Regions from separate parts of the Alkaliphilus metalliredigens QYMF genome, predicted to be linked through region 1. Evidence: a T-box and tRNA genes for the amino acid it is inferred to sense, from the RefSeq annotation. Region 1 holds a T-box; the other holds one or more tRNA genes.
The links. A T-box is a leader RNA that pairs with one kind of tRNA and senses whether it is charged. The one in region 1 lies ahead of serS (serine--tRNA ligase), so its partner is inferred to be a tRNA-Ser.
Positions count from the first base shown of each region.

Region 2: it encodes a tRNA-Ser, which carries the amino acid that the T-box ahead of serS (serine--tRNA ligase) is inferred to sense. The anticodon was not compared.

Region 1 covers NC_009633.1:27,136-39,134, forward strand. Annotated here, with positions in the region: rRNA gene AMET_RS00100 (23S ribosomal RNA) at 1-66, shown strand, start outside; rRNA gene rrf (5S ribosomal RNA) at 326-442, shown strand; gene nadA (quinolinate synthase NadA) at 709-1,620, shown strand; gene nadB (L-aspartate oxidase) at 1,635-3,197, shown strand; gene nadC (carboxylating nicotinate-nucleotide diphosphorylase) at 3,220-4,059, shown strand; gene AMET_RS00125 (transcription repressor NadR) at 4,070-4,588, shown strand; gene AMET_RS00130 (PTS transporter subunit IIC) at 4,604-5,653, shown strand; gene AMET_RS00135 (UPF0182 family membrane protein) at 5,777-8,554, shown strand; gene AMET_RS00140 (hypothetical protein) at 8,618-8,824, opposite strand; T-box leader at 9,102-9,319, shown strand; gene serS (serine--tRNA ligase) at 9,392-10,672, shown strand; gene AMET_RS00150 (hypothetical protein) at 10,883-11,617, shown strand; tRNA gene AMET_RS00155 (tRNA-Arg) at 11,717-11,793, shown strand; gene tadA (tRNA adenosine(34) deaminase TadA) at 11,814-11,999, shown strand, end outside.
Region 2 covers NC_009633.1:4,442,449-4,454,447, reverse strand. Annotated here, with positions in the region: rRNA gene AMET_RS21590 (23S ribosomal RNA) at 1-761, shown strand, start outside; rRNA gene rrf (5S ribosomal RNA) at 924-1,040, shown strand; tRNA gene AMET_RS21580 (tRNA-Glu) at 1,045-1,119, shown strand; tRNA gene AMET_RS21575 (tRNA-Val) at 1,132-1,207, shown strand; tRNA gene AMET_RS21570 (tRNA-Thr) at 1,341-1,416, shown strand; tRNA gene AMET_RS21565 (tRNA-Gly) at 1,425-1,498, shown strand; tRNA gene AMET_RS21560 (tRNA-Arg) at 1,507-1,583, shown strand; tRNA gene AMET_RS21555 (tRNA-Gln) at 1,590-1,665, shown strand; tRNA gene AMET_RS21550 (tRNA-Lys) at 1,670-1,745, shown strand; tRNA gene AMET_RS21545 (tRNA-Ile) at 1,750-1,826, shown strand; tRNA gene AMET_RS21540 (tRNA-Phe) at 1,836-1,911, shown strand; rRNA gene AMET_RS21535 (16S ribosomal RNA) at 2,293-3,820, shown strand; tRNA gene AMET_RS21530 (tRNA-Ala) at 3,889-3,964, shown strand; rRNA gene AMET_RS21525 (23S ribosomal RNA) at 4,132-7,067, shown strand; rRNA gene rrf (5S ribosomal RNA) at 7,248-7,364, shown strand; tRNA gene AMET_RS21515 (tRNA-Asn) at 7,373-7,447, shown strand; tRNA gene AMET_RS21510 (tRNA-Leu) at 7,453-7,541, shown strand; tRNA gene AMET_RS21505 (tRNA-Met) at 7,556-7,631, shown strand; tRNA gene AMET_RS21500 (tRNA-Glu) at 7,638-7,712, shown strand; tRNA gene AMET_RS21495 (tRNA-Val) at 7,725-7,800, shown strand; tRNA gene AMET_RS21490 (tRNA-Asp) at 7,926-8,002, shown strand; tRNA gene AMET_RS21485 (tRNA-Thr) at 8,016-8,091, shown strand; tRNA gene AMET_RS21480 (tRNA-Tyr) at 8,104-8,188, shown strand; tRNA gene AMET_RS21475 (tRNA-Leu) at 8,273-8,355, shown strand; tRNA gene AMET_RS21470 (tRNA-Gly) at 8,383-8,457, shown strand; tRNA gene AMET_RS21465 (tRNA-Lys) at 8,462-8,537, shown strand; tRNA gene AMET_RS21460 (tRNA-Ser) at 8,546-8,634, shown strand; tRNA gene AMET_RS21455 (tRNA-Ser) at 8,649-8,740, shown strand; tRNA gene AMET_RS21450 (tRNA-Pro) at 8,750-8,826, shown strand; tRNA gene AMET_RS21445 (tRNA-Ile) at 8,841-8,917, shown strand; tRNA gene AMET_RS21440 (tRNA-Trp) at 8,940-9,015, shown strand; tRNA gene AMET_RS21435 (tRNA-Pro) at 9,022-9,098, shown strand; tRNA gene AMET_RS21430 (tRNA-Ile) at 9,104-9,180, shown strand; tRNA gene AMET_RS21425 (tRNA-Phe) at 9,190-9,265, shown strand; tRNA gene AMET_RS21420 (tRNA-Met) at 9,343-9,418, shown strand; tRNA gene AMET_RS21415 (tRNA-Met) at 9,502-9,578, shown strand; tRNA gene AMET_RS21410 (tRNA-Gly) at 9,615-9,688, shown strand; gene AMET_RS21405 (potassium channel family protein) at 9,824-10,642, opposite strand; rRNA gene AMET_RS21400 (16S ribosomal RNA) at 11,235-11,999, shown strand, end outside.

The DNA of each region.
Region 1 (11,999 bases):
GGTTGGAGGTGTAAGTGCAGTAATGTACTCAGCTGACCAATACTAATAGGTCGAGGACTTGACCAAAAGAAATATCCATAACATTGTGTAGTTTTGAGAGAATTAAGATTCTCTTAACCTAATAAGGTTGTTAGGCAATCTCATGATTCCTTTAGGGTTATTCCTAATGAAAGGAATCAATCGATTTCTAACTAAGTGACCAACACAAAAGTGAAAAGCTAACTTTTGGTTGTCTACTTATCTCAAAAATTTGAGCACTTGAAATTTTAAAGTGAATACTTTAAAATTGAGTGCGACATGAAGCGCTGCGATAGCAGTAGCGAAATATCGTGACTATAGCGAAGGGGTCACACCTGTTCCCATCCCGAACACAGAAGTTAAGCCCTTCAGCGCTGATGGTACTTGGCGGGCAGCTGCCTGGGAGAGTAGGTCGTCGCGATACAGAAAACTTCTACTTTAATAGTAGAAGTTTTTTTAGTTTTTTGAACACTACTTAAAAATATAATTTAAAAGGACTTAAAGATCATCATAAAGATGGTCTTTTTTTGATGTGAAACAATGAAATGATCGTTTCATGTGAAACGTGATTAGATTAAAAAATGGTAAATACAATTCGAAACTTGATTATTTGATAATGATATGATATATTTGCATTACAAATAGGTGACAAGACACCTGTAAAAACACAACAAAGGAAGTGTTATCATCATGAACGAAACTAATATGATCGATGAAATCAAACGGTTAAAAAAAGAGAAAAATGCTGTTATACTAGCTCATAACTATCAAATACCAGAGATACAAGAAATAGCAGATATTGTAGGAGATTCACTGAAACTCAGTCAAGAGGCAACAAAAACTGATGCAGATATTGTTGTGCTTAGTGGAGTGAAATTTATGGCAGAAAGTGTAAAAATACTTTCACCTAATAAAAAGGTGTTATTGCCAGCCCATGATGCAGGATGTCCTATGGCAGATATGATTGATGTAGATCAACTAAAAGAATTTAAAGCAGAGTATCCAAATGTTCCAGTTGTATGCTATGTCAATTCTTCAGCAGAGGTTAAAGCAGAAAGTGATATTTGTTGTACTTCTTCTAATGCTATAAAAGTAGTGAGAAGTTTACAATCGGATAAAGTTATTTTTGTTCCAGATCAAAATTTAGCAGCCTATATTGCCGAACAAGTGCCTGAGAAAGAAATTATACCTTGGCAGGGATTCTGTATTACACATCATCGTGTAAAAGATCTAGAGGTAGATAAAATCAGAAAACAGATGCCTGAAGCTGTATTTCTAGTACATCCAGAATGTACACCAGATGTAGTAAAAAAGGCAGATTTTGTAGGAAGTACTTCACAAATTATTCAATATGCAAAGGAATCAAATGCAGAAAAGTTTGTCATTGGAACAGAAATGGGGGTACTTCACAAGCTAAAAAAAGAAAACCCTACTAAGAAGTTTTATTTACTATCTCCAGGTCTCATTTGCTTTAATATGAAAAAAACAACACTAGTCAATGTATATGAAGCACTGAGAGATGAACAGCATGAAATTATAGTAGATGAGTATGTAAGGGAAAAAGCTTTAAAAACATTAAATCAAATGCTTGAAATTAAATAAAGGAAGGCGTTAATGTGAAAGTCATAAACAATACAATTATGAAAAACAAGTGTGATGTACTCGTTATTGGTTCAGGTGTAGCAGGCTTGTTCACTGCTTTAAATATCGACCCGTCATATACTGTACATGTCATAACAAAAAATCAATTAAGTAAAAGCAATAGCACTTTAGCACAAGGCGGCATTGTCTCTTGTGTTGATTCTAAAATACATTACGAAGATACGATGAAGGCTGGATGCTACTATAACAATAAAGAAGCAGTAAATTTACTTGGACGTAAAGGATACCAAATGATTCAACAATTAATTGAATATGGAGTGATGTTTGATCGGAATAACAGTGGTGGACTAAAAATGACTCGGGAAGGTGGACATACACAATTTCAAGTGGCCCATTGTAAAGATGAAACTGGAAAAGAAATTATGAGGGCTTTATCTGATACAGTAAGTAAAAAAAATAATATTAAAGTAAGAGAAAAGGTTTTTGCTTTGGACACAATTGTAAAAGATGGAATTGTTCATGGCGTAGATGTGCTTGTATCTGGTAAGAGGGAAGTATATGAAAGTAAAATAACTGTCTTAGCTACAGGGGGAATTGGAGATTTATATGAGAGTACAACTAATGAAAGGGCTAGTACGGGAGACGGCATAGCAATAGCTTATAGGGCTGGAGCTAATATAAAAGATATGGAATTCATTCAATTTCATCCGACAGCATTGTATCATCAATCCAAAGGTAAAAAGCTACTGATATCAGAAGCAGTTAGAGGAGAAGGTGGAGTGCTGAAGAATAAATATGGGGAAGCTTTTATGGGAAAATATCATAAAATGAAAGACCTAGCCCCTAGGGACATTGTAGCCCGATCTATTTTTTATGAAATGCAGAGAACAAAAACCTCCTTTGTTTATTTAGACATAACACATTTGTCTAAAGAATTCATTCAAAATCGATTTCCTATGATTTATAGAATGTGTCTATCAGAACAAATTGATATAACAAAGAACTGGATTTCTGTAGCACCGGCAGCGCATTATATTATGGGGGGAATAGAAACAGATTCTCAGGGAAGAACAACAGTAAAAAACTTATATGCCTGTGGTGAATGCGCGCGAACGGGAGCTCATGGGGCAAATCGATTAGCAAGTAACTCGTTATTAGAGGGAGTTGTATTTGGAAAACAAGTGGCTGATGATATTAATCAAGCACTCAAACAATTGATCTTTAATGAGGAGTTAGTAGATAATGAGTGGCCTTTAATTAAAAAGCACACGAATTTGAGTGATGATCATAAGCAGCATTTAGAATTAGGAGCGTTAACTAGAATAGAAGGACGACTTAAACAAACAATGAATCAGTATGTATCAATTTCAAGGGATGGAAAAGGATTAATAAAGGCAAGATATGTCATCGATAAGCTTAAGGAAAAATTACAGCAAGAAAGTAATAATAATATTAAATACTATGAATTAATCAATCAGTTAACTGTAAGTGAATTGATTATTGAAAGTGCATTTAGAAGAAAAAAAAGTCTTGGAGCACATTATCGTTTAGATAATGAGATAAATAATCAATCATGATTTATAGGAGGGAGAGTGTGCAATGTATAATCACTTATTAATAGAAGATATTATCAAAAATGCCCTTATTGAAGATATGAACTATGGAGATATAACGACAGATGCGTTAGTAGATGGAGATAAAACTGGGATAGCTATCATTACAGCTAAAGAAGAAGGTGTGATTGCAGGAACCTCAATAGTGGAAATGGTGTTTAAGTTAGTTGATCAAACGTTATATGTTACCAACTTAAAGCAAGACGGAGAAAAGGTAAATACAGGTGATAATATGATAGAAGTTGATGGGAATATAAAGAGCATTTTAAAAGGAGAGCGTATAGCTTTGAATTTTATGCAAAGAATGTCAGGAATAGCAACAACTGCTAGGGAATTTGCAGATAGAGTAGAGGGATTTAATACGAAAATAGTAGATACACGAAAAACGACCCCAGGGTTAAGAAGTTTAGAAAAGTATGCTGTGAAGGTAGGAGGCTGTTATAATCATCGTTTCAATTTATCTGATGCTGTTTTGATTAAAGATAATCACATTAAGGCGGTGGGAGGTATTACAGAGGCAGTCAAAAGATGTAGAGTACAAATCCCTCATACTGCAAAGATTGAAGTTGAAGTTGAAAGTTTAGAACAACTAGAAGAAGCCATTGAAGTTAAAGCGGACATTATTATGTTAGATAATATGACTGTTGAAATGATGAAAGAAGCTGTACAAAGGACTAAGGGAAGAGCACTATTAGAAGCTTCGGGGAATATGACAAAAGAAAAAATAAAAGAGGTTGCAGCTACAGGTGTTGACTTCATTTCAGTAGGACTCTTAACACACTCTGTTAAGGCTATGGATATTAGCTTAAACATTCAAATGAAATAGAGGTGATTAAATGAATACACAGGAGAGAAGAGCAGTAATTGCTAAAAGACTGGAAGAACGCAAAGGGCCCATCAAAGGAACAGAGCTAGCTAAATGGCTACAGGTCTCTAGACAAGTCATCGTACAGGATATTGCTTTGTTAAGAGCGGAAGGGACTGCGGTGATAGCCACTCCCCAGGGATATGTGATTCTTAAAAGTGATAAAAAAGGATTAACTAAAACAGTGGTTTCAAAGCATGAAAACTATGAGGAGATGGAAGAAGAATTACAAATTATGATCGATCATGGGGCTAGAGTTGTGGATGTCATCGTAGAACACCCTTTATATGGTGAGATTAGAGGTATGTTAGACATCAGTTATGGGCAAGAATTAAAAATGTTCATGAAAAAAATTCGCACAGAAAAAGCGGAGCCTTTATCCTCACTAACCTATGGTATACACATTCATACCCTAGAGGTGCCCAGTGAAGAAAGTTTTAACAAAATGAATCAAGCACTAATGGAAAAAGGATACTTAATTAATGAATAGAAAAGGGGAAAAAGGATGAAAATCAGAGAAAAGAGTGTTTCATTAAGAGAATATCTGACCCAAGCACTAAATGGCATGGCCTTAGGATTGTTTTCTTCTTTAATTATCGGACTTATTTTAAAGCAGATTGGAGAAATATTAAATATCACTGTGTTAATGGAATTTGGGCAAATCGCCCAGTTTCTAATGGGACCAGCAATTGGAGCTGGGGTGGCTTACGCCATTGGAGCGCCCTCACTTGGTATTTTTGCTTCCCTAATTACAGGGGCAATTGGAGCGAATACCATCTTTTTAACAGAAGTAGGAGCCTACGGTATTAAAGTAGGAGAACCTGTAGGAGCCTTTGTGGCTGCCTTAATAGGTGCTGAGATAGCAAAACTAATTGCTGGAAAAACAAAGGTTGATATTGTGCTGGTACCAGCAGTCACAATTATAGTTGGAGGACTTGCGGGAAACTTTATTGGACCCTGGGTTTCTGCCATGATGAGTGGGCTAGGGCAGTTGATAAACAATACAACAGAACTACATCCAATTCCAATGGGGATTTTCGTGGCTATTTTAATGGGGATGATTTTAACCTTGCCTATCAGTAGTGCCGCACTAGCCATCTCATTAGGGTTAAGTGGTTTGGCTGCAGGGGCTGCAGTTGTTGGATGTGCTACGCAAATGGTTGGTTTTGCAGTCTCAAGCTATAAGGAAAATGGATTCGGAGGCTTAATTGCCCAAGGACTAGGAACCAGTATGCTACAAGTACCCAATATTATTAGAAACCCCTTGATTTGGATTCCACCAATAATTGCAAGTGGGATATTAGGTCCATTGGCAACAACGCTATTTCAGATGGAAAACAATAGTATTGGAGCTGGCATGGGAACCAGTGGGCTTGTAGGACAATTTGGAACATTTGCTAAAATGGTAACGGAAAATGGGAACCCTGCTTCCACTGTTTTAATAAAAATGGGCATATTACATTTCATTTTACCAGCTATTATAACCTTGGTAATTGCAAAATATATGAGACAAAAAGGTTGGATTAAACCAGGGGATATGAAATTAAATCAATAAATTGTAAAAAATGTGATCCAGTAGTATAATAGTAACGAACACATTACTGGATTTTTTAGGCATCATACTGGTCAGTTATTTTATTGAAGATGTTTAAGTCCAATGTCAGAGGAGGAAAAAGAATTGAAAAACCGAAAAAAAGTGATCATTGGACTGGGAATATTTATATTTATATTTCTATTTGGATTTCTTTCAGAGATCCTAAGTTTTATTACTGATTATCAGTGGTTTCAAGAGTTAGGATATGAAAGTGTCTTTTTGACTAAACTAAAGACTCAGTTACAAATAGGTATTCCATTGTTTATCGTTGGAACAATCCTATACTATTTATATTTAATAGGACTAAAGAAGGAATATTATAAACAAATCAAATCCTATCATATGGATATTAGTGAAAAAAGAGTTAATCAAATTTTAATTCTTCCAGCGTTTGTTTTTGGTTTAATGACCAGTACATCGGTGGCGGGAAGCTTGTGGTTTGATATACTACTTTATGCTAATGCAAAGCCTTTTAACCTTACAGATCCACTCTTTAATAATGACATCACGTACTATTTGCTAGAGCTTCCATTTTTAAAACAATTACTCAATACAGTGACTAGCATTTTATTTCTAATGGTGATCATTACTGTTATTTTTTATGTTATCATGTTCTTGATAAGAAGACCTACTCTATATGAGGTCAAAGCAGACCTGCAATGGAACAGTAATTTTTTTGTAAGCTTATTACAAATTGCACTAAAACAATTTGCAGCCTTAGGGGTTATCTTTTTCTTAGTATTAGCAGCCAGGTACTACCTTGGGGTATATGACCTTCTCTATTCAACTAGAGGTGTTGTTTATGGAGCCAGCTATACAGATACCCATGTCACTTTATGGGTTTATCGAGCTCAAATTTTAGCAAGCCTCTTATCAGCTACAGGAGTCGTGTATGCATACGTTAAAAGAAACCCTAAGCTTTTATTAATCGCACCAATCAGTATTATCGCCGTAGGAATCCTAGGAAATGTGATTTCTTTAGGAGTACAAAACTTTATTGTTTCTCCCAATGAAATTGCCAGAGAACTTCCTTATATTGAACATAATCTGAGCTATACCCGAAGGGCCTATGGGATCGGAGAAATCCAGGAAACAGACTTTCCCTATGATACTGAATTAACCCGGGAGGATATTGAAAACAATCAAGAAATCATTGATAATATTCGTATTAATGACTATAGACCCGCTCTAGAAGTATACAATCAGATACAGGCCTTTCGACCCTATTATCGGTTTGTAGATGTAGACATTGATCGCTATTGGGTCAATGGAGAATATAGACAGGTATTTATAGCCCCTCGAGAATTAGACCAGAGGGAGCTTAGTGACAACGCACAGACGTGGATCAATCAAACATTAAAGTATACCCACGGGTATGGCGTGGCCCTGTCTCCTGTTAATGAAGTAACCAGTGGTGGGCAGCCTGTTCTTTGGATGCGAAACTTTCCACTAGTAAGTTCAGTTGACATTGAAGTGACAAGACCTGAAATTTACTTTGGAGAGCTAACAGATCAATATATAATTGTGAATACAAAGGAGAAGGAGTTTGACTATCCCCTTGACAATGACAATGCAGAAACCTTATATGAGGGAACAGCAGGAGTGCCATTGAAGGGAGTCAATCGACTGCTATATTCATGGAGGCAAGGGACACTGAAAATGCTTCTATCTGGTAACATTACAAGTGAAAGTCGTATTGTATTTGATCGAAATATCGTAACCAGAATGAATAAAATTGCACCATTCATTACCTACGATGAAGATCCATACATAGTTATTAATGAAGGGAAATTGTATTGGATGATCGATGGCTATACCATCTCAGGAAATTTTCCCTATGCAGAACCCTATATGGCAGGAAACAATAATTATATCCGTAATTCTGTTAAGGTTGTGATAGATGCCTATAATGGAACAGTGGATTATTATATCTCCGATGAAGAGGATCCAATTATATTAACATATCAAGCCATTTTTCCAGATTTATTTAAACCTTTAGATGACATGCCAGAAGGATTAAAAGCACATATACGTTATCCACAAGTGTTATTTGACATTCAGTCAGAGGTCTATGCTACTTATCATATGAATAATCCTCGGGTATTCTATAATAAGGAAGATCTATGGCGAATTGCAAGAGAAAAATATGATCAAAACGAGCAAACAATTGAGTCACAATATATGATGATGAAGCTTCCTGGTGAGGAAAGTGAAGAGTTTGTGATATCGGTTCCGTACACACCAATACGCTTAGACAATATGCGGGCACTTTTGGTAGCAAGAAATGATGGGGAACAATACGGAGAGCTAATCGCCTATCGTATGCCGAAGGATCAAAATGTATATGGACCTAAGCAAATTGAAGATCGAATTGACCAAAACACAACAATTTCCCAAAACCTAAGTCTATGGGGCGAGGGCGGATCCTCGGTAATTAGAGGAAATCTACTTGTGGTTCCCATTGAAAATTCACTATTATATGTAGAACCCCTCTATATTCGGGCAACAAGTGGGACCAGTCTTCCAGAAGTGAAAATGGTCATTGTCTCATTTGGTGATCAAATAGTGATGGAGCCAACGTTAGAGGAAGCCTTGAATCGAATCTTTGGAGCTAGAGTAGAAGAAATAAGAGAAGAGATCCAAGAGGAAGTTGAAGGGGACACTGATGGAGAAACCATAACAGAAGAAATAACAGAAGGACTTGGTGAGGCCAGTCAACTTATTAGAAGGGCTTCAGAAGTCTTTGATAGGGCACAGGAAGCCTCAAGACAAGGAAACTGGTCAGCCTATGGAGATGCATTAGAAGAGTTAGAACAGGTGCTAAGACAGCTTCAGGAAACAACACAGGTTTTGGAGAACTAAAGGCTTAATCCATAAAGAACGATGATTTCATATACTAAAAAGACAACTTCTTAAGATGTTTTCCTAAGAAGTTGTCTTTTTTCTATTTCTAAATTCCTTGAGTTCATCCAAGGACATTTTATCTAGTTCATAAGATTTTTCTGCAAATGCTTTGCGTGTGATAATATCATTTTCAATGAGAAGCTCAATAAGTGTGGCAATGGCCAATGTATTACGATAATCTACTTCTTTGAGATTACTCAACTGATTAACAATGTCTATCTGTTTCATAATTGATTCCCCCTCATATATAAATAATTACATCAACACAACTCAAACTTTAAATAAGCAATTTCCTCACTTAATTAAATCATTGCCTTTTTGTGGAGATATATACAGAAAGTGCATAAAGAAAGCCTAATTGTGGATAAAAAATAGAAATGAAAAAACTTATCCACAAAACCAATCAAAACAACATACATATTTTTTAGTAAATGAATTATAATAAGCAATAATAATATTGTAATGTAATGAAAATTATGGTACAATACATTTCAACTAAAGATATTTAAAGGCGAGGAAGAGAAATAGTAAATTGAGGAACTTCTTAAGAGAGTCGGTGGGTGGTGTGAACCGATGAAGTGACCAGTTGAATCCATCTCAGAGCCATTGGCTGAATGAAAGTAGGTCAATTCGGAGGCATCCGTTATCATGTATGGAGATGATTAGTAATTAGCTAGCTAATAACTAGGGTGGCAACGCGGAAGGATAGCTTTCGTCCCTTATATGGGATGAGGGTTTTTTTTGTGTATAAAAAAGTATTTATAGAAATTCAAATAATTTGAAGGAGGGAATAAAATGTTAGATATTAAAAGAATTCGGATGAATCTAGATGAAATTAAGGCAGCCATGGCTAGAAGAGGGGAAAAAGGATTTGATTTAGATGCTGTTGTTGCATTAGATGAAGACAGAAGAACAATTTTACAAGAAGTAGAGCAAATGAAAAATGAACAAAAAACAGTTTCAAAGGAAGTACCTAAATTAAAGAAAGAAGGCAAAGATGTCTCTGAAGTAATGGAAAAAATGAAAACCCTCTCGGCAGAAATAAAGAATTTAGATGTGAAGGTAAAAGAAATTGAGGAAAAAATGGAAGAAATACTCTTAAGAATTCCAAATGTGCCCCATCCAGACGTACCTCAAGGAGACACAGATGATGATAATATCGAAGTGAGAACCTGGGGAGAACCAACACAGTTTTCTTTTGAACCAAAACCCCACTGGGAGGTTGGTGTGAATTTAGGAATACTAGATTTTGAAGCGGCTTCAAAGGTAACCGGGTCTCGATTTACACTTTATAGAGGAATGGCAGCTCGGTTAGAAAGAGCATTGATCAGCTTTATGTTGGACCTCCATACAGATGAGCATGGCTATACAGAGTTATTACCACCCTTTATGGTGAATCGAGCCAGTATGATTGGAACAGGGCAACTGCCTAAATTTGAAGAGGACGCCTTTAAAATTCCTCAAAAAGACTACTTCTTAGTCCCAACAGCGGAAGTACCAGTAACCAATATTTATCGAGATGATATTATAGAGGGAGATCAATTGCCCATAAAATATGTAGCCTATACACCTTGCTTTAGATCAGAAGCCGGCTCAGCCGGTAGAGATACCAGAGGACTGATTAGGCAGCATCAATTTAATAAGGTTGAGTTGGTTAAATTTGTGAGACCAGAGGATTCTTATGAAGAACTAGAGAAATTAACAAATAATGCCGAAAAGGTACTACAGCTTCTAGGACTTCCCTATCGAATCGTTAGGATTTGTACTGGAGACCTAGGGTTCACAGCAGCCTTTAAATATGATATAGAAGTTTGGATGCCAAGCTATAACAGATATGTAGAGATCTCTTCTTGTAGTAACTTTGAAGACTTTCAGGCAAGAAGAGCCAATATCCGTTATCGACCAGATACAAAATCTAAGGTGGAGTTCGTTCATACATTAAACGGAAGTGGATTGGCAGTAGGAAGAACAGTAGCAGCCATATTAGAAAACTTCCAACAAGAGGATGGCAGTGTTGTGATCCCAGAAGCCATAAGGTCTTATATGAAGGGTTTTGAAAAAATTACAGCTAAGTAAATGGGGTTAGAGGTTAAAGGAGACTTAATGTAGAGGTATGTAAGGAATAAATGTAAAATAAAAAGAAATAGATTTAAAGAAAGAGAAGCTGATCATAAAATAGCTTCTCTTTTTTTCCCAATATATTCAATATACTTAATTGACAAAAGGATGTTAGAAAAATAAAATGATGGTATAAGTAAAAAGAAAGCTAAAAAAAGGAGCATGCATATGCCATTTAATGTTTGTGATCAAAATGGAAAACATATCGGTATTTTATATGAGAGATGCCCAGAGTATTCATTAGGAAGAAAGTTCTCTTTGGTTTGCTTAACTGAGCTAACTACTGAAAAAATTAATATTAATTTTCATGGAATTAAGGATTATCTAGCCAGGCGATATGACCTTAAGACTGTATTTGGAAAAATCAAAGAAGAAAAGCTCCAAGAAAAATTAGAGGAAGAATGGAGAGAATATTACAGTGAATATGGTGCTTATGATGAAGTGTTTTTATTAAAAATACATCTTTCAAATCATCAAGGGGAAATTAGTCATCTAATTGAAATAGAAGAACAATCTGTTCAAGGTTATATTTTATTAAATAGAGAAAATGTAATTTTCCACAATAAAGAGACGATTATAATTAAGAATGAGTTAGATTTTATCCAGCCTGAAAAAGAAATATTAGGGAAGAAACCTCTTTATACTAAAGTGGTGGATTATCCTGTGATATCAATGGGGGTCATGGGGTTAGGGGAAGGTCTTTTATTAGGTGCAAACTTATCTGACTTTGGAGGAAGAAATCATATACATAACACAAAATTAAAGCTTATGGTAGGAAATGATATCCATCAGTTAGAATTGCCTATGCAAATCAATGCTAAAAGAGGGATGACGATACTCTTTTATTTGGAGGGCCAGAAAATTAAGCACATGGTTTGTGACGAAAGGATTTATACTTTCTAACTTAAGTAGTAAATCAAGGAACTGTATACTTTATTTACTAATTGATTTTTTACTCAATATATGCTAAACTAACTTTTGTACCTTAAATAGAAGAACACTGCACCTATAGCTCAGTAGGATAGAGCAACGGTTTCCTAAACCGTGTGCCGGAGGTTCGAATCCTCCTAGGTGCACCAAATCATTGGAGGCTGTCATAGTGGAAGCATATTATATGTCCTTAGCGCTGGAAGAGGCTAAAAAAGCCTATGAGCTAGGAGAAGTTCCCATTGGAGCAATTATCCTACGAGAAAACAAGGTGATTGCTGCAGCACATAATTTAAGGGAGAGCCACCACGATGCCACAGCCCATGCAGAAATCATAGCCATCCAAGCTGCTTGCCGA
Region 2 (11,999 bases), 510 kb from region 1:
GGACGCCAGTCTTGGTGGAGTCGACCTTGGGATACCACTCTTGTAGTACTGAAATTCTAACCATAGACCGTGAAACCGGTCTTGGGACACTGTCAGGTGGGCAGTTTGACTGGGGCGGTCGCCTCCCAAAAAGTAACGGAGGCGCCCAAAGGTTCCCTCAGCACGGTCGGAAATCGTGCGTAGAGTGCAAAGGCAAAAGGGAGCTTGATTGCGAGACATACAGGTCGAGCAAGGACGAAAGTCGGGCTTAGTGATCCGGTGGTTCCGAGTGGAAGGGCCATCGCTCAACGGATAAAAGCTACCCCGGGGATAACAGGCTTATCTCCCCCAAGAGTCCACATCGACGGGGAGGTTTGGCACCTCGATGTCGGCTCATCACATCCTGGGGCTGTAGTAGGTCCCAAGGGTTGGGCTGTTCGCCCATTAAAGTGGTACGCGAGCTGGGTTCAGAACGTCGTGAGACAGTTCGGTCCCTATCCGTCGCGGGCGCAGGAAATTTGAGAGGAGCTGTCCTTAGTACGAGAGGACCGGGATGGACATACCTCTGGTGTACCAGTTGTTCTGCCAAGAGCATCGCTGGGTAGCTACGTATGGAAGGGATAAGTGCTGAAGGCATCTAAGCACGAAGCCCCCCTCAAGATAAGATTTCCCATCTCGAAAGAGAGTAAGACCCCAGGAAGACTACCTGGTTGATAGGTTGGAGGTGTAAGTGCAGTAATGTACTCAGCTGACCAATACTAATAGGTCGAGGACTTGACCAAAAGAAATATCCATAACATTGTGTAGTTTTGAGAGAATACTCTCAAAAGACGTCATCAATCTGTCCATTCCTTTAGGGTCATTCCGAAGGAAAGGAATAACCAGATTGCTGACTAAGTGACCAACACAAAAGTTGAAAAACTAACTTTTGGTTGTCTACTTAATATCGTGACTATAGCGAAGGGGTCACACCTGTTCCCATCCCGAACACAGAAGTTAAGCCCTTCAGCGCTGATGGTACTTGGCGGGCAGCTGCCTGGGAGAGTAGGTCGTCGCGATATTAAAGGCCCCTTGGTCAAGCGGTCAAGACACCGCCCTTTCACGGCGGTAACAGGGGTTCGATTCCCCTAGGGGTCACCATTTTAATTCCCAGGGCGCATAGCTCAGCTGGGAGAGCACCTGCCTTACAAGCAGGGGGTCACAGGTTCGAGCCCTGTTGCGCCCACCATATTATAATGAGAATCTTTGATTTTGAGTTAGTCAGTTGGCATTTTGAGATTTATTCCAATGGTTCTATTGAATATAAATAAATCATTGAACATAAAAAATTGAAAGAAAAGGTAATATCATTAATATATTATGCTGGTGTAGCTCAATTGGCAGAGCAGCTGATTTGTAATCAGCAGGTCGCGGGTTCGAATCCCATCACCAGCTCCATAGTATATGCGGGTGTAGTTTAGTGGTAGAACTTCAGCCTTCCAAGCTGATCGCGAGGGTTCGATTCCCTCTACCCGCTCCAAATAAAATGTGCTCATAGCTCAGCTGGATAGAGCAACGGCCTTCTAAGCCGTAGGTCCGGGGTTCGAATCCCTGTGGGCACGCCACTTTCTTGGGATATAGCCAAGTCGGTAAGGCAACGGACTTTGACTCCGTCATCCGCAGGTTCGAGTCCTGCTATCCCAGCCATTTTGACCCATTAGCTCAGTCGGTAGAGCACCTGACTTTTAATCAGGGTGTCCCGCGTTCGAGTCGCGGATGGGTCACCATTTAGGGCTCATAGCTCAGCTGGTTAGAGCGCACGCCTGATAAGCGTGAGGTCGGTGGTTCGAGTCCACTTGAGCCCACCAACTAAATAAGCCCAGATAGCTCAGTCGGTAGAGCAGGGGACTGAAAATCCCCGTGTCGGTGGTTCGATTCCGCCTCTGGGCACCACGAAAAAAGCAAGGGTTTAAATCCTTGCTTTTGTATTAGCTATAGATAAGATTGTTGGGTAACAATACAATCCGTATCTATATTGACAGTGGTACTAGAATGTGATATATTGTTTGAAGCTAACATTATTAATACGAAATAAAAACAAAATATGTGCAAAAGGTATTGACATTCATCATCGGAAGTGATATAGTGATTAAGTCGCCAAAACGCGACAGGTTATACCAAGCAAGTTAGAAATCAGGTCTTTGAAAACTAAACAGTATAGATGTAAGCCAGCATATTACAAGTAGATTGCCAAAGTCTTAGATTTTGCGCAAGATACAAACTCGACAAAGTCGAGAAGCCATTTTAGTTTTACTAAGATGGACCCAGAAATTTATATATAAGAGTTTGATCCTGGCTCAGGATGAACGCTGGCGGCGTGCCTAACACATGCAAGTCGAGCGGGTTAATCTGACGGAAGCCTTCGGGTGGAAGAAAGTGAAACTAGCGGCGGACGGGTGAGTAACGCGTGGGCAACCTACCTTGTACAGGGGGACAACAACGGGAAACCGTTGCTAATACCCCATAAAACCCTAGAGGGGCATCCCTTAAGGGTCAAAGAATTTCGGTACAAGATGGGCCCGCGTCTGATTAGCTAGTTGGTGAGGTAATGGCTCACCAAGGCGACGATCAGTAGCCGACCTGAGAGGGTGATCGGCCACACTGGAACTGAGACACGGTCCAGACTCCTACGGGAGGCAGCAGTGGGGAATATTGCACAATGGGCGAAAGCCTGATGCAGCAACGCCGCGTGAGCGATGAAGGCCTTCGGGTCGTAAAGCTCTGTCCTAGGGGAAGAATATTGACGGTACCCTAGGAGGAAGCCCCGGCTAACTACGTGCCAGCAGCCGCGGTAATACGTAGGGGGCAAGCGTTATCCGGAATCACTGGGCGTAAAGGGTGCGTAGGCGGTCTTGCAAGTCAGAGGTGAAAGGCTACGGCTCAACCGTAGTAAGCCTTTGAAACTGCAAGACTTGAGTATGGGAGAGGAAAGTGGAATTCCTAGTGTAGCGGTGAAATGCGTAGATATTAGGAGGAACACCAGTGGCGAAGGCGACTTTCTGGACCATTACTGACGCTGAGGCACGAAAGCGTGGGGAGCAAACAGGATTAGATACCCTGGTAGTCCACGCCGTAAACGATGAGTGCTAGGTGTTGGGGGTCGAACCTCAGTGCCGCAGCTAACGCATTAAGCACTCCGCCTGGGGAGTACGCTCGCAAGAGTGAAACTCAAAGGAATTGACGGGGACCCGCACAAGCAGCGGAGCATGTGGTTTAATTCGAAGCAACGCGAAGAACCTTACCTGGACTTGACATCCCTCGGACCACTCCTTAACCGGAGTCTTCCCTTCGGGGACTGAGGTGACAGGTGGTGCATGGTTGTCGTCAGCTCGTGTCGTGAGATGTTGGGTTAAGTCCCGCAACGAGCGCAACCCTTGTCTTTAGTTGCCAGCAGTTCGGCTGGGCACTCTAGAGAGACTGCCGGGGATAACTCGGAGGAAGGTGGGGATGACGTCAAATCATCATGCCCCTTATGTTCAGGGCTACACACGTGCTACAATGGCCGATACAACGGGCAGCGAAGGAGTAATCCGGAGCAAATCCTATAAAGTCGGTCCCAGTTCGGATTGTGGGCTGAAACTCGCCCACATGAAGCTGGAGTTGCTAGTAATCGCGAATCAGAATGTCGCGGTGAATGCGTTCCCGGGTCTTGTACACACCGCCCGTCACACCACGGGAGTCGGAAGCACCCGAAGTCAGCTATCTAACCGTAAGGAGGAAGCTGCCGAAGGTGAAGTCGATGACTGGGGTGAAGTCGTAACAAGGTAGCCGTATCGGAAGGTGCGGCTGGATCACCTCCTTTCTAAGGAGCAAAGGCGCATCTATACTGTCTAGTTTTGAGAGACCTAATCATCTCTCTAAAAGCACCAAGGGGGCGTAGCTCAGTTGGGAGAGCACCTGCCTTGCAAGCAGGGGGTCAGGAGTTCGACTCTCCTCGTCTCCACCATTTAAAAAAAGTTCTTTGAAAACTACACAATGTTATGATGAAGCATTAAATGCGAAATCAATAAACTATCAATCAAACCTTTTCTTTGATTTGTTCAAGGAAATATAAGGTGCGATTGTTAGCTGAGCGATTGACTCTAAATCTATGATTTGGGTCATGAGCGTAAAGGTCAAGTTATTAAGAGCAAAGGGCGGATGCCTTGGCACTAGGAGTCGATGAAGGACGTGGTAAGCTGCGATAAGCCTCGGGAAGCCGCAAGCAGGCATTGATCCGGGGATTTCCGAATGGGGAAACCCACTTGGGTTCATATCCAAGTATCTATTACTCAATTCATAGGTAATAGAAGACAGACCGGGGGAACTGAAACATCTAAGTACCCCGAGGAAGAGAAAGAAAATTCGATTCCCTCAGTAGCGGCGAGCGAAAGGGGAAGAGCCCAAACCGATGGGGTTTACTTCATCGGGGTTGTGGACACGGTCGTTAAGAAGAAGGTATTGTAGTAGAAGAGGGTTGGAAAGCCCCACCGGAGAAGGTAATAGTCCTGTATATCAAACAAGAAGATCTTTGACTGTGATCCAGAGTACCACGGGACACGTGAAACCCTGTGGGAAGCAGGGGGGACCACCCCCCAAGGCTAAATACTACCTAGTGACCGATAGCGCATAGTACCGTGAGGGAAAGGTGAAAAGAACCCCGGAAGGGGAGTGAAATAGAACCTGAAACCCTTTGCTTACAAGCTGTGGGAGCACTTTATATGTGTGACCGCGTACTTTTTGTAGAACGGGCCAACGAGTTATGGTATGGAGCAAGGTTAAGCACTTAAGGTGCGAAGCCGTAGGGAAACCGAGTCTTAATCGGGCGACTTAGTTTCATGCCATAGACCCGAAACCGAGCGACCTACCCATGGACAGGATGAAGCGGAAGTAAAATTTCGTGGAGGTCCGAACCGATTGACGTTGAAAAGTCACCGGATGATCTGTGGGTAGCGGTGAAATTCCAATCGAGCTCGGAGATAGCTGGTTCTCGCCGAAATAGCTTTAGGGCTAGCCTCAAGATTAGAGACACGGAGGTAGAGCACTGAATGGTCAAGGGGCCTTCACCGGTTACCGAAACCTATCAAACTCCGAATGCCGTCGTCTTATACTTGGGAGTCAGACTGCGAGTGATAAGATCCGTAGTCAAGAGGGAAAGAGCCCAGACCATCAGCTAAGGTCCCAAAGTATACGTTAAGTGGAAAAGGATGTGGAGTTGCACAGACAACCAGGATGTTGGCTTAGAAGCAGCCACTCATTTAAAGAGTGCGTAATAGCTCACTGGTCGAGTGATTCTGCGCCGAAAATGTCCGGGGCTCAAACGTATCACCGAAGCTATGGATCCGAAAGGATGGTAGGCGAGCGTTCTGTAAGGGTAGAAGCTGTACCGTAAGGAGCAGTGGACTTTACAGAAGAGAGAATGTTGGCATGAGTAACGAGAGGCAAGTGAGAATCTTGCCCGTCGAAAACCCAAGGTTTCCTGAGGAAGGTTCGTCCGCTCAGGGTTAGTCGGGACCTAAGCCGAGGCCGAAAGGCGTAGGCGATGGACAACAGGTTGAGATTCCTGTACCACTTTTAGTCGTTTGAGAAATGGGGGGACACAGTAGGATAAACCATGCGCACCGTTGGTTGTGTGCGTCTAAGCAAGTAGGGAGTTAGGATAGGCAAATCCGTTCTAACATATTCTGAGATGTGATGGGGAGCGAAATATAAGTAGCGAACTGGTTGATTCCACACTGTCGAGAAAAGCCTCTATCGAGACTATAAAGTGCCCGTACCGCAAACCGACACAGGTGGGTGAGGAGAGAATCCTAAGACGATCGGGAGAACTATTGTTAAGGAACTCGGCAAAATGACCCCGTAACTTCGGGAGAAGGGGTGCCGGATTTGGTGAAGGATTTACTCCATAAGCCTTATCCGGCCGCAGAGAATAGGCCCAAGCGACTGTTTACCAAAAACATAGGTCTCTGCTAAGTCGAAAGACGAAGTATAGGGGCTGACGCCTGCCCGGTGCTGGAAGGTTAAGGGGACGTGTTAGCGCAAGCGAAGCACTGAACTTAAGCCCCAGTAAACGGCGGCCGTAACTATAACGGTCCTAAGGTAGCGAAATTCCTTGTCGGGTAAGTTCCGACCCGCACGAAAGGCGTAACGATTTGGGCACTGTCTCAACAATAGACCCGGTGAAATTGTAATACCAGTGAAGATGCTGGTTACCCGCGACAGGACGGAAAGACCCCGTGGAGCTTTACTGTAGCCTGACATTGGATTTTGGTACTATATGTACAGGATAGGTGGGAGACTTTGAAACTAGGACGCCAGTCTTGGTGGAGTCGACCTTGGGATACCACTCTTGTAGTACTGAAATTCTAACCATAGACCGTGAAACCGGTCTTGGGACACTGTCAGGTGGGCAGTTTGACTGGGGCGGTCGCCTCCCAAAAAGTAACGGAGGCGCCCAAAGGTTCCCTCAGCACGGTCGGAAATCGTGCGTAGAGTGCAAAGGCAAAAGGGAGCTTGATTGCGAGACATACAGGTCGAGCAAGGACGAAAGTCGGGCTTAGTGATCCGGTGGTTCCGAGTGGAAGGGCCATCGCTCAACGGATAAAAGCTACCCCGGGGATAACAGGCTTATCTCCCCCAAGAGTCCACATCGACGGGGAGGTTTGGCACCTCGATGTCGGCTCATCACATCCTGGGGCTGTAGTAGGTCCCAAGGGTTGGGCTGTTCGCCCATTAAAGTGGTACGCGAGCTGGGTTCAGAACGTCGTGAGACAGTTCGGTCCCTATCCGTCGCGGGCGCAGGAAATTTGAGAGGAGCTGTCCTTAGTACGAGAGGACCGGGATGGACATACCTCTGGTGTACCAGTTGTTCTGCCAAGAGCATCGCTGGGTAGCTACGTATGGAAGGGATAAGTGCTGAAGGCATCTAAGCACGAAGCCCCCCTCAAGATAAGATTTCCCATCTCGAAAGAGAGTAAGACCCCAGGAAGACTACCTGGTTGATAGGTTGGAGGTGTAAGTGCAGTAATGTACTCAGCTGACCAATACTAATAGGTCGAGGACTTGACCAAAAGAAATATCCATAACATTGTGTAGTTTTGAGAGAACTTAAGCAGCTGCCTGAAATCTATGATTTCATGGCAGTCGCTTAGTTAGAAACTTACGATTTTCTAACCTTGAATTAACTTCAAAGTAAAAGAAAGTCGAAAGTTTATAACTTCCTCTAAAAATACTTACTGAAGGTAAGTTAATATCGTGACTATAGCGAAGGGGTCACACCTGTTCCCATCCCGAACACAGAAGTTAAGCCCTTCAGCGCTGATGGTACTTGGCGGGCAGCTGCCTGGGAGAGTAGGTCGTCGCGATATTTTATTGTTCCTGGGTAGCTCAATGGTGGAGCATTCGGCTGTTAACCGACAGGTTGGAGGTTCGAGTCCTCTCCCAGGAGCCATATATGCCGAAGTGGCGGAACTGGCAGACGCACAGGACTTAAAATCCTGCGGTCCTTCAAGATCGTACCGGTTCGATTCCGGTCTTCGGCACCACTTTTTATTTACAACGCGGGGTGGAGCAACTGGTAGCTCGTCGGGCTCATAACCCGAAGGTCGTAGGTTCGAATCCTGCCCCCGCAACCATTACAAGGCCCCTTGGTCAAGCGGTCAAGACACCGCCCTTTCACGGCGGTAACAGGGGTTCGATTCCCCTAGGGGTCACCATTTTTATTCCCAGGGCGCATAGCTCAGCTGGGAGAGCACCTGCCTTACAAGCAGGGGGTCACAGGTTCGAGCCCTGTTGCGCCCACCATTTATAACCTAACTCGATTTACGTTTGTAGTAAATCGGTAGTAGGTTAAACGCAACATTCGCACCAAATTTGCACGACCAAAAGGGAGTGAACAAATTTGTGATGCGAGACTGCGAAAATAACGCGGCCTGGTAGTTCAGTTGGTTAGAATGCCAGCCTGTCACGCTGGAGGTCGAGGGTTCGAGTCCCTTCCAGGTCGCCATTTAAAATAATAAGCTGGTGTAGCTCAATTGGTAGAGCAGCTGATTTGTAATCAGCAGGTCGCGGGTTCGAATCCCATCACCAGCTCCATTTTCATAATCAGGAGGGGTTCCCGAGCGGCCAAAGGGGGCAGACTGTAAATCTGTTGTCAGCGACTTCGAAGGTTCGAATCCTTCTCCCTCCACCATTTAAATATAAGTAGATAACCCAAATCTATAATTGGGCGTTAGTCACTTAGTTAGCTGTACAGTAGCTAACATCCATTACAAATGCGGGTGTGGCGGAATTGGCAGACGCACTAGACTTAGGATCTAGCGGGCGACCGTGGGGGTTCAAGTCCCTCCACCCGCACCATTTTAAAACTAAATGAATAACAGATATGCGGAAGTGGCTCAGTGGTAGAGCATCGCCTTGCCAAGGCGAGGGTCGCGAGTTCAAATCTCGTCTTCCGCTCCATTTTGACCCATTAGCTCAGTCGGTAGAGCACCTGACTTTTAATCAGGGTGTCCCGCGTTCGAGTCGCGGATGGGTCACCATCAATTAAGGAGAGGTGTCCGAGCGGTTTAAGGAGCTAGTCTTGAAAACTAGTGATTCTGAAAGGGACCGTGGGTTCGAATCCCACCCTCTCCGCCATTAAAACAAAATATGGAGAAGTACTCAAGTAGGCTCAAGAGGACGGTTTGCTAAACCGTTAGGTCGTGTATGCGGCGCGCGGGTTCGAATCCCGCCTTCTCCGCCATTTTTTTAACCGGGTGTAGCGCAGTTTGGTAGCGCACATGGTTTGGGACCATGGGGTCGGGAGTTCGAATCTCTTCACCCGGACCAAATGAAAAAAATTGGGGCCTTTAGCTCAGTTGGTTAGAGCGTCCGGCTCATAACCGGCAGGTCCGGGGTTCGAATCCCTGAAGGCCCACCATATATATAATAAATAGAAGTACAGGGGTGTAGTTCAGTTGGTAGAACAGTGGTCTCCAAAACCACGTGTCGTGGGTTCAAATCCTGTCACCCCTGCCAATTCAACCGGGTGTAGCGCAGTTTGGTAGCGCACATGGTTTGGGACCATGGGGTCGGGAGTTCGAATCTCTTCACCCGGACCACAAGAGGGCTCATAGCTCAGCTGGTTAGAGCGCACGCCTGATAAGCGTGAGGTCGGTGGTTCGAGTCCACTTGAGCCCACCAATTAAATAAGCCCAGATAGCTCAGTCGGTAGAGCAGGGGACTGAAAATCCCCGTGTCGGTGGTTCGATTCCGCCTCTGGGCACCATCAAGTCTTTAGGTTTAATGAAATTCAGCGAAGCTGAGTACCACATCAAACTAAAGATTTGGAAAAATATAGCATAACGCGGGGTGGAGCAACTGGTAGCTCGTCGGGCTCATAACCCGAAGGTCGTAGGTTCGAATCCTGCCTCCGCAACCAAAAAATTACGTTGTTGCTATCGGATCACTTCATGTCGTACTCAATTTTAAGCACTATTTAAAATGATAAGTGCTCAAATATCTGGCGGCATAGCTCAGATGGCTAGAGCGTTCGGTTCATACCCGAAAGGTCACAGGTTCGACTCCTGTTGCCGCTACCATCTAAACAATGAACAATATGGATTATATAAAAATAAGCGGGTGTAGTTTAGTGGTAGAACTTCAGCCTTCCAAGCTGATCGCGAGGGTTCGATTCCCTCTACCCGCTCCATTATTTATTACATGTTGAATCTAACGATATAAAAAAGCTCTGTATTTTTATAATACAGAGCTTTTTTATATGGAAATGGTAATACTAATATCTAGTTTTAAACTACTTACCACAAAAAAATTGTTAAGGAATAAACTATAAATTTTTAAAATATTCAATTAAACTACTATCAGCATCGTAAGTCTGGTTAAAGTACTTCCAGTTAATTTTTGTTGGCTCATGATTATTCCATTGATATAGATGTACATAATCATCAATAAACACAATATCATTTTGGTTATAATACTGAGATGTAAAGATTGATTCATCTGAATCAACATCAGTAGCTATAATGGAAACTCTTAATAAAATACTTTCTTTATTGAAAACTGCGGATTTAAGATAGCCTAATAGTTTGTGATTATTTTTATCCAATAAATCAATATCCCAGTATAAAAGCTTTTCGAAAAAATGGTATTCTTCAGATAATTGAAACTTCTTCTTTCTGATATTATCTTCATAGGCAAAAATCTCTAACACTCTATTAATATTAACAAGAGCCCTCCCAGTATTACCGACTCTTACAGATAGATAAAATCGATTTCCTTTATATCGTATATGAATTTTATTTGATATTAGAACATCTTTGCGTCTTTTCACTAAATAATATAGAAATATACCAGTGAAAGTGGAATTTATGATTACACCAGAAAATCCTTGGAGTACAGTTAAAAATTTGCCCTGACCGTCGATAGGAATAAAATCTCCATAGCCTATTGTTAAATATGTAATTCCACTAAAATATAGAATGTCTGAGAATAGAACCTCATGATTAACCGCCCTTTCTTGATTTGCTAAACTTGAATCAATTATGGAATCATACAGATTATACAAATAGGCAAAAGAAATTATGTTGATACTTACTGTAACTATATAAATAACTAATAAAGTAAGTATTCTTTTAGGCTTACTCATCAACTCTTCCTCTCTGTGTATTATAATTTACTTATTAATGAAATACAGCATGTACTTTTCCTGGTCTATAAATGAAATAGGTTAATTGTATTTATTAGTATTGACACATAAGGTGAATTTTTATAGGGTTGACAGAATCTAATATAAGAAAAAAATTAGGAATACATGTTTTGTGAAAGAGAACAATTATATCATGAGGAGAGAGCTTGATTGTATACTTGAGATTTTAGTTTATAATAATTGAGAAGTTTAGTTAAATATTACCACATGATAGGTAGTTGACGGATAAACATATATATGGTATATTGATTAAGCTGTCAATGACAGTACAAGTTTTACATGAGTATCAAATAAAAAAATAAAAACCTATTGACATATGTCATCAAAAATGATATATTGATTAAGTCGCCAAAACGCGACGGGTTATACCAAGCAAGTTAGAAATCAGGTCTTTGAAAACTAAACAGTATAGATGTAAGCCAGCATATAAGTAGATTACCAAAATCTAAGATTTTGTGTAAGTCACTTACTCGGCGTAAGCCGAGATACCATTTTAGTTAACTAGAATGGAACAAGAAATACCCAGAAATTTATATATAAGAGTTTGATCCTGGCTCAGGATGAACGCTGGCGGCGTGCCTAACACATGCAAGTCGAGCGGGTTAATCTGACGGAAGCCTTCGGGTGGAAGAAAGTGAAACTAGCGGCGGACGGGTGAGTAACGCGTGGGCAACCTACCTTGTACAGGGGGACAACAACGGGAAACCGTTGCTAATACCCCATAAAACCCTAGAGGGGCATCCCTTAAGGGTCAAAGAATTTCGGTACAAGATGGGCCCGCGTCTGATTAGCTAGTTGGTGAGGTAATGGCTCACCAAGGCGACGATCAGTAGCCGACCTGAGAGGGTGATCGGCCACACTGGAACTGAGACACGGTCCAGACTCCTACGGGAGGCAGCAGTGGGGAATATTGCACAATGGGCGAAAGCCTGATGCAGCAACGCCGCGTGAGCGATGAAGGCCTTCGGGTCGTAAAGCTCTGTCCTAGGGGAAGAATATTGACGGTACCCTAGGAGGAAGCCCCGGCTAACTACGTGCCAGCAGCCGCGGTAATACGTAGGGGGCAAGCGTTATCCGGAATCACTGGGCGTAAAGGGTGCGTAGGCGGTCTTGCAAGTCAGAGGTGAAAGGCTACGGCTCAACCGTAGTAAGCCTTTGAAACTGCAAGACTTGAGTATGGGAGAGGAAAGTGGAATTCCTAGTGTAGCGGTGAAATGCGTAGATATTAGGAGGAACACCAGTGGCGAAGGCGACTTTCTGGACCATTACTGACGCTGAGGCACGAAAGCGTGGGGAG